DNA from 2 places in the Peribacillus sp. 05N428 genome. Region 2 is predicted to be linked to the other one. Evidence: riboswitches for the same ligand, from Rfam matches in the RefSeq annotation. Region 2 holds a riboswitch; the other holds the start of a gene.
What was found. Region 2 has a riboswitch for cyclic di-GMP ahead of sinI (DNA-binding anti-repressor SinI). Riboswitches for the same ligand answer to the same signal wherever they lie in the genome.
Positions count from the first base shown of each region.

Region 1: linked by a shared signal. The riboswitch ahead of AC1DIV_RS16370 (anti-repressor SinI family protein) and the one ahead of sinI (DNA-binding anti-repressor SinI) in region 2 are both predicted to bind cyclic di-GMP.

Region 1 is NZ_JBFTMS010000017.1:7,821-14,976, forward strand. It holds partial or broken gene AC1DIV_RS16335 (AAA family ATPase) at 1-430, shown strand, start outside; gene AC1DIV_RS16340 (hypothetical protein) at 718-1,224, opposite strand; gene AC1DIV_RS16345 (hypothetical protein) at 1,367-1,576, opposite strand; gene tagU (polyisoprenyl-teichoic acid--peptidoglycan teichoic acid transferase TagU) at 2,282-3,211, shown strand; gene AC1DIV_RS16355 (hypothetical protein) at 3,870-4,136, opposite strand; gene AC1DIV_RS16360 (YwzD family small protein) at 4,339-4,470, opposite strand; gene AC1DIV_RS16365 (hypothetical protein) at 4,716-4,853, opposite strand; gene AC1DIV_RS16370 (anti-repressor SinI family protein) at 5,306-5,410, opposite strand; cyclic di-GMP riboswitch class I at 5,429-5,512, opposite strand; gene AC1DIV_RS16375 (acyltransferase family protein) at 6,512-7,156, shown strand, end outside.
Region 2 is NZ_JBFTMS010000002.1:310,173-317,328, reverse strand. It holds one part of gene prfB (peptide chain release factor 2) at 1-346, opposite strand, end outside; one part of gene prfB (peptide chain release factor 2) at 348-410, opposite strand; gene secA (preprotein translocase subunit SecA) at 563-3,076, opposite strand; gene AC1DIV_RS03175 (helix-turn-helix domain-containing protein) at 3,496-3,819, shown strand; gene sinI (DNA-binding anti-repressor SinI) at 3,959-4,099, opposite strand; cyclic di-GMP riboswitch class I at 4,130-4,215, opposite strand; gene hpf (ribosome hibernation-promoting factor, HPF/YfiA family) at 4,863-5,420, opposite strand; gene fliT (flagellar protein FliT) at 5,673-6,017, opposite strand; gene fliS (flagellar export chaperone FliS) at 6,017-6,418, opposite strand; gene AC1DIV_RS03150 (flagellar hook-associated protein 2) at 6,442-7,156, opposite strand, start outside.

The sequences.
Region 1 (7,156 bases), on a different contig from region 2:
AGTCATCGCTTACGAAGACATAGCTCTTGCCAATCCCCAGGCTGGCCCCAGGGCCCTCGCTGCAGTCGAAGCCGCTGAACGACTCGGTTTCCCTGAAGCCCGGATTCCACTTGCCAACTCAGTGATCGAGTTATGCCTATCACCTAAATCGAACACGGCCATTGTCGCAATCGATGCAGCTCTATCAGACATTCGCAGCGGCCATAGCGGCGATGTACCAGATCATCTTAAGGATGCCCATTACAAAGGGGCCACCGAACTCGGCCGCGGCATCGACTACCTTTATCCGCATGACTACGAGAATGGCTGGGTGAAGCAGCAATACTTACCGGACAAACTGCGCAGCAAAAAATATTACAAACCGAAAAAGAGCGGGAAATTTGAACAAGCACTTGCCTCGGTCTATGAAAATATCGAGAAAAAGAAATAACTCCGGATCACTTCAAATCCGGAGTTTTTTTATTGAAAATATATTGACCATTATTCTGTAAAAAACCACCAGTAAACCAATTTTGTTCCAGGCAATATGTACAATTGTCAGCCAAATACTCCGGCTAGGTCCTTTCTTAAGAAACCGCTTAGGCTAAATTCCCGCAGAAAAAACAGGCTTCTCGTATCTAGTAAATGGATTACAATCCTAGTGTCAATTAAGAGTCTAGCGGCATGTCCCTTTACAAAAGAAGGCACAACAACTCTTTGGTTGCTGTACCTGTATGGTCAATCTTCGTCTTTATAGATACCCTTCGATGCTTTAATCATATTATCCAGCCACATTTTCTTAAATACATTCACACGACGAGGACTGCCATTTTCCTCACCCTCGGCTGAATTTTCAGTTTCTTCTTCTTCTTCTTCTTCTGCAGCCTCGGAAAGGATTTCATTTGAATTGCCTTCATCTGATGAACTTTCCGTTGAGCTGCTTTCATCTGATGAACTTTCCGTTGAGCTGCTTTCATCTGATGAACTCTCCGTTGAGCTGCTTTCATCTGATGAACTTTCCGTTGAGTCGCTTTCATCTGATGAACTTTCCGTTGAATCGCTTTCATCTGATGAACTTTCCGTTGAATCACTTTCGTACGATGAGCTTTCCGTTGAATCACTCTCGTACGATGAGCTTTCCGTTGAATCACTTTCGTACGATGAGCTTTCCGTTGAATCGCTTTCGTACGAGGAACTTTCCGTTGAATCGCTTTCGTACGATGAGCTTTCCGTTGTATATTCCATTTATTCTTTAACCTCCAAAATTTATTTATCCTTTAGGGATATCCGTACTGCATATATATGTTCCTACTTTCTAATAGGGACTTTGCTTATCACCCATTTTAAAGTAAATCTTCGTTCTAAATTAACTAGTTGTTAAATCTGATTAGCTTTCAGTTGAACTACTTTCATCTTCTGATAAGCTTTCCGTTGAATCACCCTCGTCTGATGAGCTTTCCGTTGAATCACCCTCGTCCGATGAGCTTTCCGTTGAATCGCTCTCGTACGATGAGCTTTCCGCTGAATCACTTTCGTATGAGGAACTTTCCGTAGAATTACTTTCTTCGTATGATGAACTTTCAGTTAAATATTCCATTTGTGCTTAGCCTCCAAGATTTATTTATTCTTTAAGGATATCCGTATTGCATATATATGCGCCTTCTTTCATGGAGGGACTTTGCTTATCACCCATTTTGAAGTAAAACTTCATACACCTGGATATATTTGGTTAATCCATTCCACCTGATCAAATTCATTAGAGTCATAGTTTTTCTCCTTCCAAACAAAAAAAGAACCTCGGACTCTTTTCCGAAGCTACTTTATTTTTCCTTCATATTAGCTATGATGTCCCTTTAGCCAACCGATCACTGATTTCCCACTAGATTATCGTAGACCCTCGACATTTTCCTTAGTGATGATCTCGCCATCCTTAATCCGTATGAATTATCCATTGGCCCCTAACACCCCATAAATCTTCCCCGCTTCAAACATCAAGTCCAGTAAAGCTGGCTGTAAAATCATGATTACCCAAGTGCAATATAAAAAAGATATGCAACTCTAATTATCTGGAATCTAAAAAAGAAATAAACAATAGGCCAAATTGCACAACTACTAACCAAAGAAGTGTAGATTTTCCGATCAGCCACACCTTTAGCATTAAACCTTTAAATGAAGAATTGTTCTAGTTGAGTTACACCAAAATATGCCAAAGGTATTATAAAATAGCAAAATATACTATTCTTTTACTGTGAAATTAAATATAATAGATGAAGTGGTTACAAAAAGAGGAAGGAAGTAAACTATGAGACATGAAAAAAAGAAGAAAAAGAAACGGACATGGCTGAAGGTAGTTGGGATAATTGTCCTACTTTTTATACTAGCCGGGGGAGCCTTTGCCTACTCCGTATGGAATTCACTGACTAAAACCGTTGACACGATGCATACACCAATAGACCGTACCACCGATAAACGAACGAAAGACCTTGCACTGTCAGATCAAGAGCCATTCTCGATGCTCATGCTTGGTGTCGATGAACGTGACGGTGACAAGGGCCGTTCAGATACTATGATCGTCTTGACAGTCAATCCACAAAAGAAATCGGTCAAGATGCTAAGCATTCCGCGTGATACACGGACCGAGATCGTCGGTCATGGGACACAGGATAAAATCAACCATGCATTTGCCTTCGGCGGCGCGAAAATGTCCATGGATACCGTTGAAAACTTTCTTGATATCCCAATCGACTATTATATGAAAATCAATATGGAAGGCTTTAAGGATATCGTTGACGCAGTCGGCGGCGTGACCGTTCAAAACGATTTGGACTTCACATCCGATGGCATTCATTTTGCAAAAGGTACGCATACCCTTACCGGGAAAGAAGCACTTGCCTATTCAAGAATGAGACATGATGATCCTAGTGGTGATTTCGGCCGTCAATCCAGACAACGTGCCATCATCGAAGCAGTCATCAAAGAAGGTGCAAGCCTATCCTCCCTGACGAAATACGATGAAGTCTTCGATGCACTCGGTAATAATATCCAGACGAATTTGACGTTTAATGACATGATGGACATCCAAAAGAACTACAGGGATGCAAGTAAAAGCATTACCCAATCGTCCATAAATGGAAACGGAACGAAAATCGACGGAATCTACTATTATATCGTGTCGGATGAAGAAAAAGAAAAGGTTCAATCCGAATTAAAAGAACAATTATCCATCAAATAAGAAAAAATGAAAGAGCTGTCCGGACCCGCATCCTGACAGCTTTTTCATTTTCCACGTCCAATATTCTGACAAAAAACGAACACCAAATGTAGAGATTTGTTGGAATTTTTGTTGTTTATTAGGCATGAAAAGACGGTATAATCTAATATGAGCTGACAATTCCATCTTCCCCTTGCCCCTTTCATCACTTGACACTATTATTCTTTGGACCCGGAATTCCATCAACCATCATTCATCAACTATAATAAATGATCCTAAACAAAAGGAGTGGATTTAAATGAAAATCAAAGCAGGCAGCTGGGCTATGCTAAGCAAACAGGACAAAATGTTTATTCTGAAAGCCATCAGTGACCGTTCAAGAATGAAATATGTTTCATGAGAAGTAGATCTTTTCGCAAATACATGAGAGCAGCGCCTCTCCCTTTTCAATAAAACGAACTTGAGCCTGAAAAAGGAGAGGAACCTATTCAAACTGGTAACCCATACAAACACCATTCGCCTTTTTCCTTTACGACATAGCAATTTTGTTCCAAAATAAACACCCTATAGCGAGATTTGAAGACCTGTGTAGCTCTGGTATTTCATAGGCCGATTTATGCTGCCTCCCAACCTAATCCAGACACTAGTTTTTCACTTTCTTATATATCGACCTACATTATCATACTGAAATATCTGCACAGCCATATGGTAAAAATACATGCTCCCGATATTGCACATAATCTGCCCGATTCGGAAACCGCTGCTTCATTTCAGAACTTGACAATTCCCAGGACTTCCCGAACTCCGCTTCACTTTCATACTCATAGAAATCTTCAACCACGCTTTTTGATCCGCTGGGAAAAAGAAAAATGATACAGGCTCCTACAGCTAAAACCACGAGAATAGCCGTCCATACTCCTATTGGAATCTTACTGAGTCTCCTCACCCTCATCACCCTCACAGGTTATCATTCATTTATATATATATATGGGAAAACGATAAAAAAGAAGCATGTTGTTAGACATGCTTCTTAAGTATATGTATCAAAAAGGATTTCTTAGATTCATTGACGCCTCCTCCACCGATAAAAGAAAAGAAGATGACCATCGCCCATGAAACGAGCAAAATGTTGAATATGTTTCTACGGATCATATACTATCAGGTTGTTCAATGATCCCGCTTAATTTCTCCTTAATCTCTTCCACAAGTTCATTTACAGTAACATCTTGTCCAGACTCACCCTTGGCAAAAGTGTCTTTTAAAATATCAAAAAAATCCATGCGAAATTTCCACTCCAATATATAATTGAGCCACCATTTTATACTGTTTTCCTAATCTTTTTATCAAAAAAAGGAATATAGCTCCTTTATTTGATAATTACATATAATAGTATGGATTGACAAGCGGAAACTAGTTTACTAACAGAAAAATGACTGAATATTAACATTTCCTTAATATTTAGTACCTAGTCAATATATAAATCAAAAAAAAAAGGCTGATTCCTCAGCCCCTTCGACACCCCATATTATACTTGTCCCATAAAATAAGTCATTAATGAAATCAAAACTAACGTAATGGTAATATAAGTCCCAATAAAAATTTTCTTGCTTCTCTGTTTCTTTTCATAAACTTCCTCGAACGTAATGAATTTGTTTTTTGTCATCAAATAATCTCCTTTTACTTTGATGGCAGCTATCTGACATCGCCTTTTGCGAAGTCCCTTTGCTTGAAACCTATAGTATAGTATCGGCACATAACCAAAGACTTTTAGGTATTATTAACTATTTTTTATAGGCTATATTTCTTAAATCCTGCGTAGGTATTATTTTTTAATAATTTAAATCTTAAGCACTTAATTTATAAAATTCATGATTATCTTTATCCAACCGCAAAATGCCAACCATAACGGTACACTAAATACAGTCCCCCACATTAATCCCTTCAAAAAGGCAATAGGTACATCCATAATAAAAATCCCCCTCAATAAGGTTGCATTTTTATTATCATCGCCATGTTCTTTATTCTGGATACCTTTTAAGTTAATGAAAACAAAAAAGAAGACTGTATAACAGCCTTCCCTAACGTAATTTTTATCCCTGATTTGCTTTTTTCAGTTCATTTTCCCTTGATGAACTCCCGCACATCTTCAATAGATAATCCTAGATTTTTAGCCTCTAACATTAAATAAACCCATTCTTCCCATTCATTGTTAGCTTCCATGATAAACCCCACCCAGCTTGTGGTAACACAGCCGTCTTAGCATGTAGCCTTAGACCTGTAATTTTGCGTCCCTACTTTTCAATAGGTTTGCCTTTCTCAAGAATATTTCACATTATGATCTTCCTATTTTGGTTCATGGAGTTAATTTTTTCATTCTTTCTTTTTAAGAAATCGTAATAGCCCATGAATTTTTTCACTAAGTATTAAATACTATATTCATGTTAATTATACTTAAAATCCTGTCCATTAATTAAAATACTTTTCGTTAATTTCCGCCATCATTCTACAATATTCTTCAAATAACAACTAGATATATGGGGATTTTTATCAATCACAACAAGCTGAATTAAAACAAAGCATTACGTTAACTTTCTTCGACGTTTATTAAAAACTTTCATAAAAATACTTCCTTCTTCTGTTTTAAAAAACTTAACTCCAACTAATTTTAAAGGTGTCCATATTTCTCTCATTTGGTATAAAGGCATTAAAGATCATCCTTTCTTCTATAAATTATTAATTGAGCTTTTTCTTTTAAAAATGACAGGTATATATTAAATAGTAACATCTATTATTTTACATTTTTTGTTACTTTACTTTATATTCTTTGATAGAATTAACAGGTTATAATTTAACATAACAAACAAAGTGTTCTTTATAACGAATAGTTAAATTGAAATTACCATCTTTACATTATTATGTCAATTGGTTTCTTTGTTTATTCTATTTGCATATTTAGTAGTTTATTTCCCTCTTACAGGAATAATAAACATCACCTGTATGTCTAATCCACAACTTGCTAACTAATCCCCAAACTTCCATATCTTACATTAAATTTATGGTAGTGGGAACAGGATTTATCCATTGGCCAAAGTCTTGAAATTATTAAGGCATTTGTGTTCCGACTTTCAACTATGCTCCTTTTTATTAATTGACAAAAGTTTTTATTCGCCCATTAAACATTTCATAATTGAGCCTAAAAATTAGGATATGATGGTTAATTTTGTATTTTTCTGTCTTTTATTGTCTGTTTTAAAGAACTAACTATACTTTATTAAGAACAAGTGCTATATTATAAAAAAAACGGTTCATATGGAGGAGGATATGACTAGATATGAGGAATTCGACTCATTAAGGGGTTTAGCCGCTCTCATTGTGTTAATTGGGCATTATTTGATGGTATACCCTTCATATGCTAATTATCAGTATGGTTCAAGCAGCTCCTACATAATTTATTTATTCAAGGAAACTCCTCTACGCCTTTTTTTCAGCAGTGGAAATGAGTCTGTCATTCTATTCTTTGTATTGAGTGGTTTTGTTTTGTATTTATCAGTTAATAGTGCTAAATTCCACTATTCTACATACTTAATAAAACGAGTGTTTCGAATTTATTTACCATATTTAGTAGCAATAAGCATGGCTATATTGGCTAAAATGCTTTTAAGCCAAATTGATTTGCCCTTTATCACAGACTGGTTTAATAAATCTTGGACAGGCCCAGATACTCCTTCCTTATTAATAGAACATCTTTTGTTTATAGGGCAATACAATACAGACGCCTATAACAATGTTATATGGTCTCTTGTACACGAAATGAGAATTTCAATTATATTTCCTTTACTGATTTTTTTATTTATACGAAAAAAGCTTAAAGACTCTTTATTATGGCTTTTTGTTTTAATTTTTTCGTCGACTATTTTTTTGTTTTTGTTTGGTTCTGGTGGCGATATAACCAGCATTCTTCTAAGT
Region 2 (7,156 bases):
CGCCTGCACCAGGATGCAGTTCAAGAATGGCATTTTTCGAGTCATATTCTTCACTTAATAAAAGTTGAAGTTCAAAGTCATTCATCTTTTGTGCAAGAACCGTGATTTCTTCTTCCAGCTCCGCTAAAAGTTCTTGATCATTCTCCTCTTTCACTAATTCATATGTCAAATCCAGATTTTCATATGATTCATTCAGGTCGGACAATTGATTGACTTGTTCTTTCAAAGCATTCGTTTCATTGATGACAGTTTGTGCTTTTTGCTGATCATTCCAAAAATCGGGATGTGTCATCTCATTTTCCAGCTGTGCGATTCGTGCCTCTTTTTCATCTAAGTCAAAGAGACCCCCTAAAGTCCGTTAATCGTTGCGCTGTCCGTTCAAGTTCATTTCTTATTTCTGCTAATTCCATTTCTCTTCACCTCATTAAGTATGTTAAAAAAAATCCCTGAAGAGGGATTCCCTTCATTACAAATAAACCTCTTCAAACTATATGCAAACTAAACATGAAAAGAGGCGGCTAGCCTTGGACTTAACCGTCTCATCTTCATTATACACCTAACTTTAGCCTAAATTGCCATGGCAATTCTTATATTTTTTACCGCTGCCGCATGGGCATAACGCGTTTCTGCCAACGTCTTCCTTTTTACGGGCAGGGGCTTTTTTCACTTTTCCCCCGTCTTCTTCCTTCGGATTGACCGCTTGTCCTTTTATGACTTCCTTGCGTTCCAAATTGTTGCGGATTTCAGCCTTCATGATGTATTTCGCGACTTCATCTTCCATTGAAGCAATCATGGCTTCAAACATCGCAAAACCTTCAGATTGATATTCACGTAAAGGATCAATCTGGCCATAAGCACGAAGGTGGATCCCTTGGCGCAGTTGCTCCATTGCATCAATATGGTCCATCCACTTACTATCGACTGCACGAAGAACGATTACTTTTTCGAATTCACGCATTTGTTCTTCAGATAGCTCTTCTTCTTTTTGGTCATAGCCTTCTTTCACTTTGGCTAAAATGAACTCAACCAATTCCGATTCGTTTTTCCCTTCCAAATCAGCCACAGTGATTGAACCTTCATTGAATAGGTTACCATTCAGGTAATCGACAAGGCCTTGTAAATTCCAGCCTTCCTCATCGCCCATTGGTGCAAACGCGACAACATTTCGCTGGATGGATGCCGTGATCATCGTTTCGACGATTTCACGTAAGTTTTCACTTTCCATGACATCGAAACGCTGTTTATAGATAATTTCCCGTTGTTGACGGAGAACATCATCATACTGCAGTAATTGCTTACGTGAATCGAAGTTATTGCCTTCGACCCGTTTCTGTGCGGATTCAACGGCCCTTGTCACCATTTTACTTTGAATTGGCTGGGAATCATCCATACCTAGGCGTGCCATCATGTTTTTCATGTTATCCGAACCGAAGCGGCGCATCAATTCATCTTCCATTGATAAATAGAATTGAGTGACCCCTGGATCTCCCTGACGGCCGGACCGGCCACGCAGCTGGTTATCTATACGCCTGCTTTCATGACGTTCCGTGCCGATGACAGCAAGGCCCCCGAGCTCCTTGACACCTTCACCAAGCTTGATATCCGTACCGCGCCCTGCCATGTTCGTAGCGATCGTTACTGAGCCTTGATTACCTGCATTCGCAATGATTTCCGCTTCACGCTCATGGTTCTTGGCATTCAAAACATCGTGAGGGATTCCTTTTTTGGATAAATAGGCAGATATGACCTCAGATGTTTCGATGGCAACCGTTCCGACAAGCACAGGTTGACCCTTTGTATAACGTTCGGCGATGTCTTCCACAACAGCCTTGAATTTCCCATCAGTTGTCGCATATATAAGATCTGCCCTGTCATCCCTGATGATATTCCTGTTTGTCGGGATCGCAATGACATTCATATTATAAATATTGCGGAATTCCTCTTCTTCCGTTTTGGCTGTACCGGTCATACCTGAAAGTTTTTCATACATCCTGAAATAGTTCTGGAATGTAATCGTCGCAAGAGTCATACTTTCATTTTGGATTTCAAGTCCTTCTTTCGCTTCGATCGCCTGGTGAAGACCTTCACTGTAACGGCGGCCTTTCATCAAACGGCCAGTGAATTGGTCAACGATGACTATCTCGCCTTCCTGGACGACATAATCCACATCCAAATGCATGGAAACATGAGCCTTTAAAGCCTGATTGATATGATGATTCAAAGTAACGTGACTAATATCGAATAAATTATCGATATTAAACGCTTTTTCAGCTCGATTCATCCCATCTTCCGTCAGCTGAACACCTTTTGTCTTCTCATCATATGTGTAGTCCGTATCTTTCTTTAAGGTTCTTACAAACGCATTGGCCTGGATATAAAGCTGAGCCGATTTCTGTGCCGAACCGGAAATGATCAATGGCGTTCTCGCCTCATCAATCAAAATCGAATCGACCTCATCGATGACAGCGAAGTGCAGCGGACGCTGTACCATTTGTTCTTTATATAACACCATATTGTCACGAAGATAATCAAAACCTAACTCATTATTCGTACTGTACGTAATGTCAGCATTATACGCTGCCTGCTTTTCTTCTTTAGAATGACTGTTCAAATTCAACCCGACGGTCAAACCGAGGAAATCATACAATACACCCATTTCGGTGGCATCACGGTGTGCCAAGTATTCATTGACAGTAACGACATGTACACCTTTACCGGTAAGCGCGTTTAAATAAACCGGCATCGTGGATGTTAAGGTTTTACCTTCCCCTGTTTTCATCTCGGAGATATTTCCATCATGAAGGGATGCCCCACCCATGATCTGAACACGGTAAGGATATAAGCCGAGAGCACGCTTTGCCCCTTCACGCGCAACCGCAAAAGCCTCTACAAGCAAATCATCAACGGTTTCCCCATTTTGATAACGCTCTTTAAACTCATCCGTTTTGGAACGCAACTGTTCATCCGATAGCGCAGCAGTCTCATCAGCCAGCGCTTCGACCTGATCGGCGATTTTTTCTAAACGTTTGATTTCTCGCTTATTCGGATCAAAAACTTTATTTAATATATTAAGCATTCAATAACGCTCCTCTATTATGGTAATGATCGTTCAATGACAAAATTCATATAAGTAAGAAGAAACACACCTTCTATTATTACTAATGCACGCTTAATTTTACCACTTCTGTCATAGAGGTACAACTTCATGTCACTTCCCTGGTATAGACCTGAATGCAATTCTTGCGAAAAACAATGGATAAATGAGGAGTAAAACTGTTAAAATAGGAGGAAGTATAAAAAATATGTTGCAAACTCCCCACTATTCCATAAGCAAATGTGAATTATCCATAACCTTCCATCACTAGATGCTGTGTCCTCTCTAGAGATAGCATGTCAAGGTAATCCAACCTTACAGGCGTCATGTTTTGAATGATAAGGTGGGCTGCCGAAACTTATTAGCGGAAGATAAATAGAACATGTTTCGAGGTGGTATTGATGATTGGTGAACGTGTAAAAAAACTGCGAGAAGAAAAGAAAATGTCGATGACTGAACTTGCCGATAAAGCGGGTGTTGCAAAGTCTTATTTAAGTTCGCTCGAGCGGAACTTACAAACGAATCCTTCTATTCAATTTCTTGAAAAAATCTCCTCCGTACTTAACATCCCTGTTGATGCCCTGCTTTACGATGCACCAAATAAGGAAACCTTGGACAATGACTGGATGAAAATCGTTGAGGAAGCCATGAATTCGGGTGTCTCAAAACAACAATTCAGGGAATTCATCGAGTTTAATAAATGGAGAAAAGATAAAGAAGAGTAGAGTGGTAGTGCACTAGTTTACTTACATAATCCTGAAGAATACAGTTTGAATAAGCTAGAATCTCAAGGAAGAATAAACCCTATAAACAGCTATGAATCGAACCACTGTTTATAGGGATGTTCTCGAATTTGTTCGGAACCTATTTTCCATCGTTCTCCTCAAATGTTGCCTCAAGGCTTTCCCGTTTAAAAAAAGCAATGATTTCCTCCTTTTTGAAACCCAAGCTTCTTGCTTCAGAAATCAATTTCACCCATTCTTGATCCATTTCCACATTAGCCACCTCTTCTACCTCCTAAAATACTCTTGTATTTCAGGCAGACCAGCCATCATAGTCACAAGGACCTTAGACCTGTGCCTTTGCGCCCTCATTTTTCAAGGAGTTTGCCTTTGTCGTGGTATTTATTACCAAATACATTACCTATAATCATATTATAACGGATACGTACTCCATATATTGCTATTTTATGTCGGTAATCCACATAAATGCAAAAACTTTTATCCGACAAAATATTACAATATTAAGAAAATTCGAAGTTCAGGTAATTTTTCATAGACTAATTCAATTTCGTTTTTTTGTATAATAGTAAATATTACTCTGCTTAAAATTTCGTTGGGGTGTATTGATTCTCTCGATTGTATGTGCATCGTGGGCTTTTTGCGCAGTTAAATCCTCACCGCAGGTCGGGCAAAGCCACTTTCCATATTCCGCACTGCTAAAAGAAGCCCTATGGCATGTATGGCAATTCTTTCGATACAAATAATCCAACCCCCTCTGCACCTTGATCAAATCGTTTTCTATAAATAACTTATTGTTCTTTTTAAAGAACTAACAATTCGAGTATAGTGCAAAAGATAGGGGTATTTGAATAGGTAAAATTAACTATTTATCTTAATAAAGAACAAATAGTGCTCTATTAAGTGAACTTTCGTGTGTTTTAGAGAACAAAAAAAGCAATCATTTTTTACGTTTCAAACGGATTCTATCAACATGCAAAAAAGCACAACCCAGAGGCTGGGCTGTGCTTTTGATCTTAGAATAATAATTAACTAGGTTCAATCAATCCATAGCGTCCATCTTTTCGGCGGTACACTACGTTTGTTGTATTAGTATCCGCATTCGTGTAAACGAAGAAACTGTGACCAAGCATATTCATTTGTAAAATCGCTTCTTCACTGTCCATTGGCTTTAAATCAAAGCGTTTATTGCGGACCACTTCAATATCATTATCGTCTTCGAATTCATCCACCACTTCGTCAGCTTCCGTATTGAAGGCGAATGCATCGGGTGTAGTCGATAGATTGTTTCGGAACTTGCGATTGACCTTCGTTTTATGTTTACGAATTTGGCGTTCAAGCTTATCATTGATCAAGTCAATGGCAGCATACATATCCGCATTTTCCTCTTCAGCCCGAAGAACCAAATTCTGCATGGGAATCGTCACTTCGACCTTTGATGTATTATTGTTCACTTTTAAATTGACTAACACATTTGCATCTGGTGTATTGTTAAAATATCGTTCTAACTTGCCAATTTTCTTTTCGACGTATTCTCGAATTGCTGGAGTTACCTCAATGTTTTCACCGCGTACGTTGTAATTCATAAAGTGAGTCCTCCTTAAATTAAGACTATACAGTTAGATTCTACAATACCCCTCCGGTTCCTTTTAGAAACACATCATGAAATATGTCGAAATAATGAAACAATTGTCGGAAGGTTTGGAAAGGGTTGATGTCTGCCCTAACTTCATTATATCAAATGCTATGATAGAAAGAAAAAATTAAGCCTATTTTATTTACAGAAAATTTAAAAATATTTAACATAAAAACCGTTTGGACTCCAAAAGGTAAGGAAATCAATTTCTTTTATCATAGAACACGCCATCCACTGATAGACTTTCATACGGATTCGTGTATTTATTGGAAGATTTTTTCTTCTTATTTATTTCCTGGATATCTCGCTGTATCTCCTGCTTTTGGAGCTTCAGCAAGTGATCGACCTGTTGGTTGAGCAACAGAACTCCACGTCCCAGCTGCTGCTCTTCAGCAGTAAAAGGAGGTTTGATTTGGGAAAGGAGTCCATCCCGCTGATCAATCAGCTTTGTAACCCTTTCTATTTTAACATCACGCTCTGTAATCGTGCGATCTTCCAGTACGGCAAGTAATTCAGCAGTCAAATCATGAAAGGCTCTAATCACCATTACACTTGACCGCTTTGGGTGAATTGTTTTTTCCGGTTGATCTGGATTACTTCCTTCCACGTATTCCGGAACTCCGTAACAAGTCCTTCCACTTCTTCCAAAGCAGAAACGTCATTTTTCAGATTCGCTTCGATCAGACGCCGGTTCATGAAATCATACAGACTCATCATATCTTTGGATACATCCGCATCCATATTCAGCGTCACCATCAATTCACGGATAATATTTTGCGCCTTGACGATGTTCGTATTCTTCACCTCGATATTTCCTGCTTCAATGGCTTTCCTCCCAAGCATGATGAACTTCAAACAGCCATTATAAAGCATTAATGTAAGCTCTCCCGGTGATGCTGTGTTGACTGAATTTTGCTGATACGATTGATAAGGATTATTTATTGCCATATTGAACTTCCTTTCCGACTACCTTAACTAAAATAAGAAGCTAACGATGCACTTTGGCTATTTGCCTTTTGAATCGCTTTTTCCATCGCCGTGAACTGGCCGTAATAGCGCGATTCCAATTTCGTTAGCTTTGCCTCAAATGTTGAAATCTTCTTATCCAGCCCATCAACCAATTTTCCGATTGTAAAATTGTTATTAACATATCCGGCCTTCCCGGCTTTTTCAGTAATCGCCTTCATGGATGATTCTATATCATCCCTTAACCGGCGTGCGAGTCCTTTGTCGCTCTTTTCCGCACCATTGGCCATGAACATATCATAGATCGCATTCGGATCCTCACTAATGGCTGCCCGGAGCTTGTCCTCATCAATCGTTAATTTACCGCCTTCCAAATAATTCTTGGTGGTGGTGATTCCCAAACTGCTGAGATTGTTTTTTCCAGTGATTCCATCCACCGAAGTGTATAGGGATGACCTCATTGTGGTCAGGAGACTTTTTAAGGTCGAATCGCTTTTTAACGTTCCGCTCTTCGCTTTTTCTGCCCATAGCTTCACTTCATCCTCTGTCATTGCCTTTTTTTGCTCAGAGGTAAGCGGGGTAAAGGAGCGATATTTCGCTTCACCCGTTTTATCTTGAACCTTTTTAATGACTTCATTGTATTTATTCACAAACTGAGTGATCGTGTCCAGGATAGCATCGACATCAGCTGTTGATGAGAATGTGACTGTATCCGTCGTT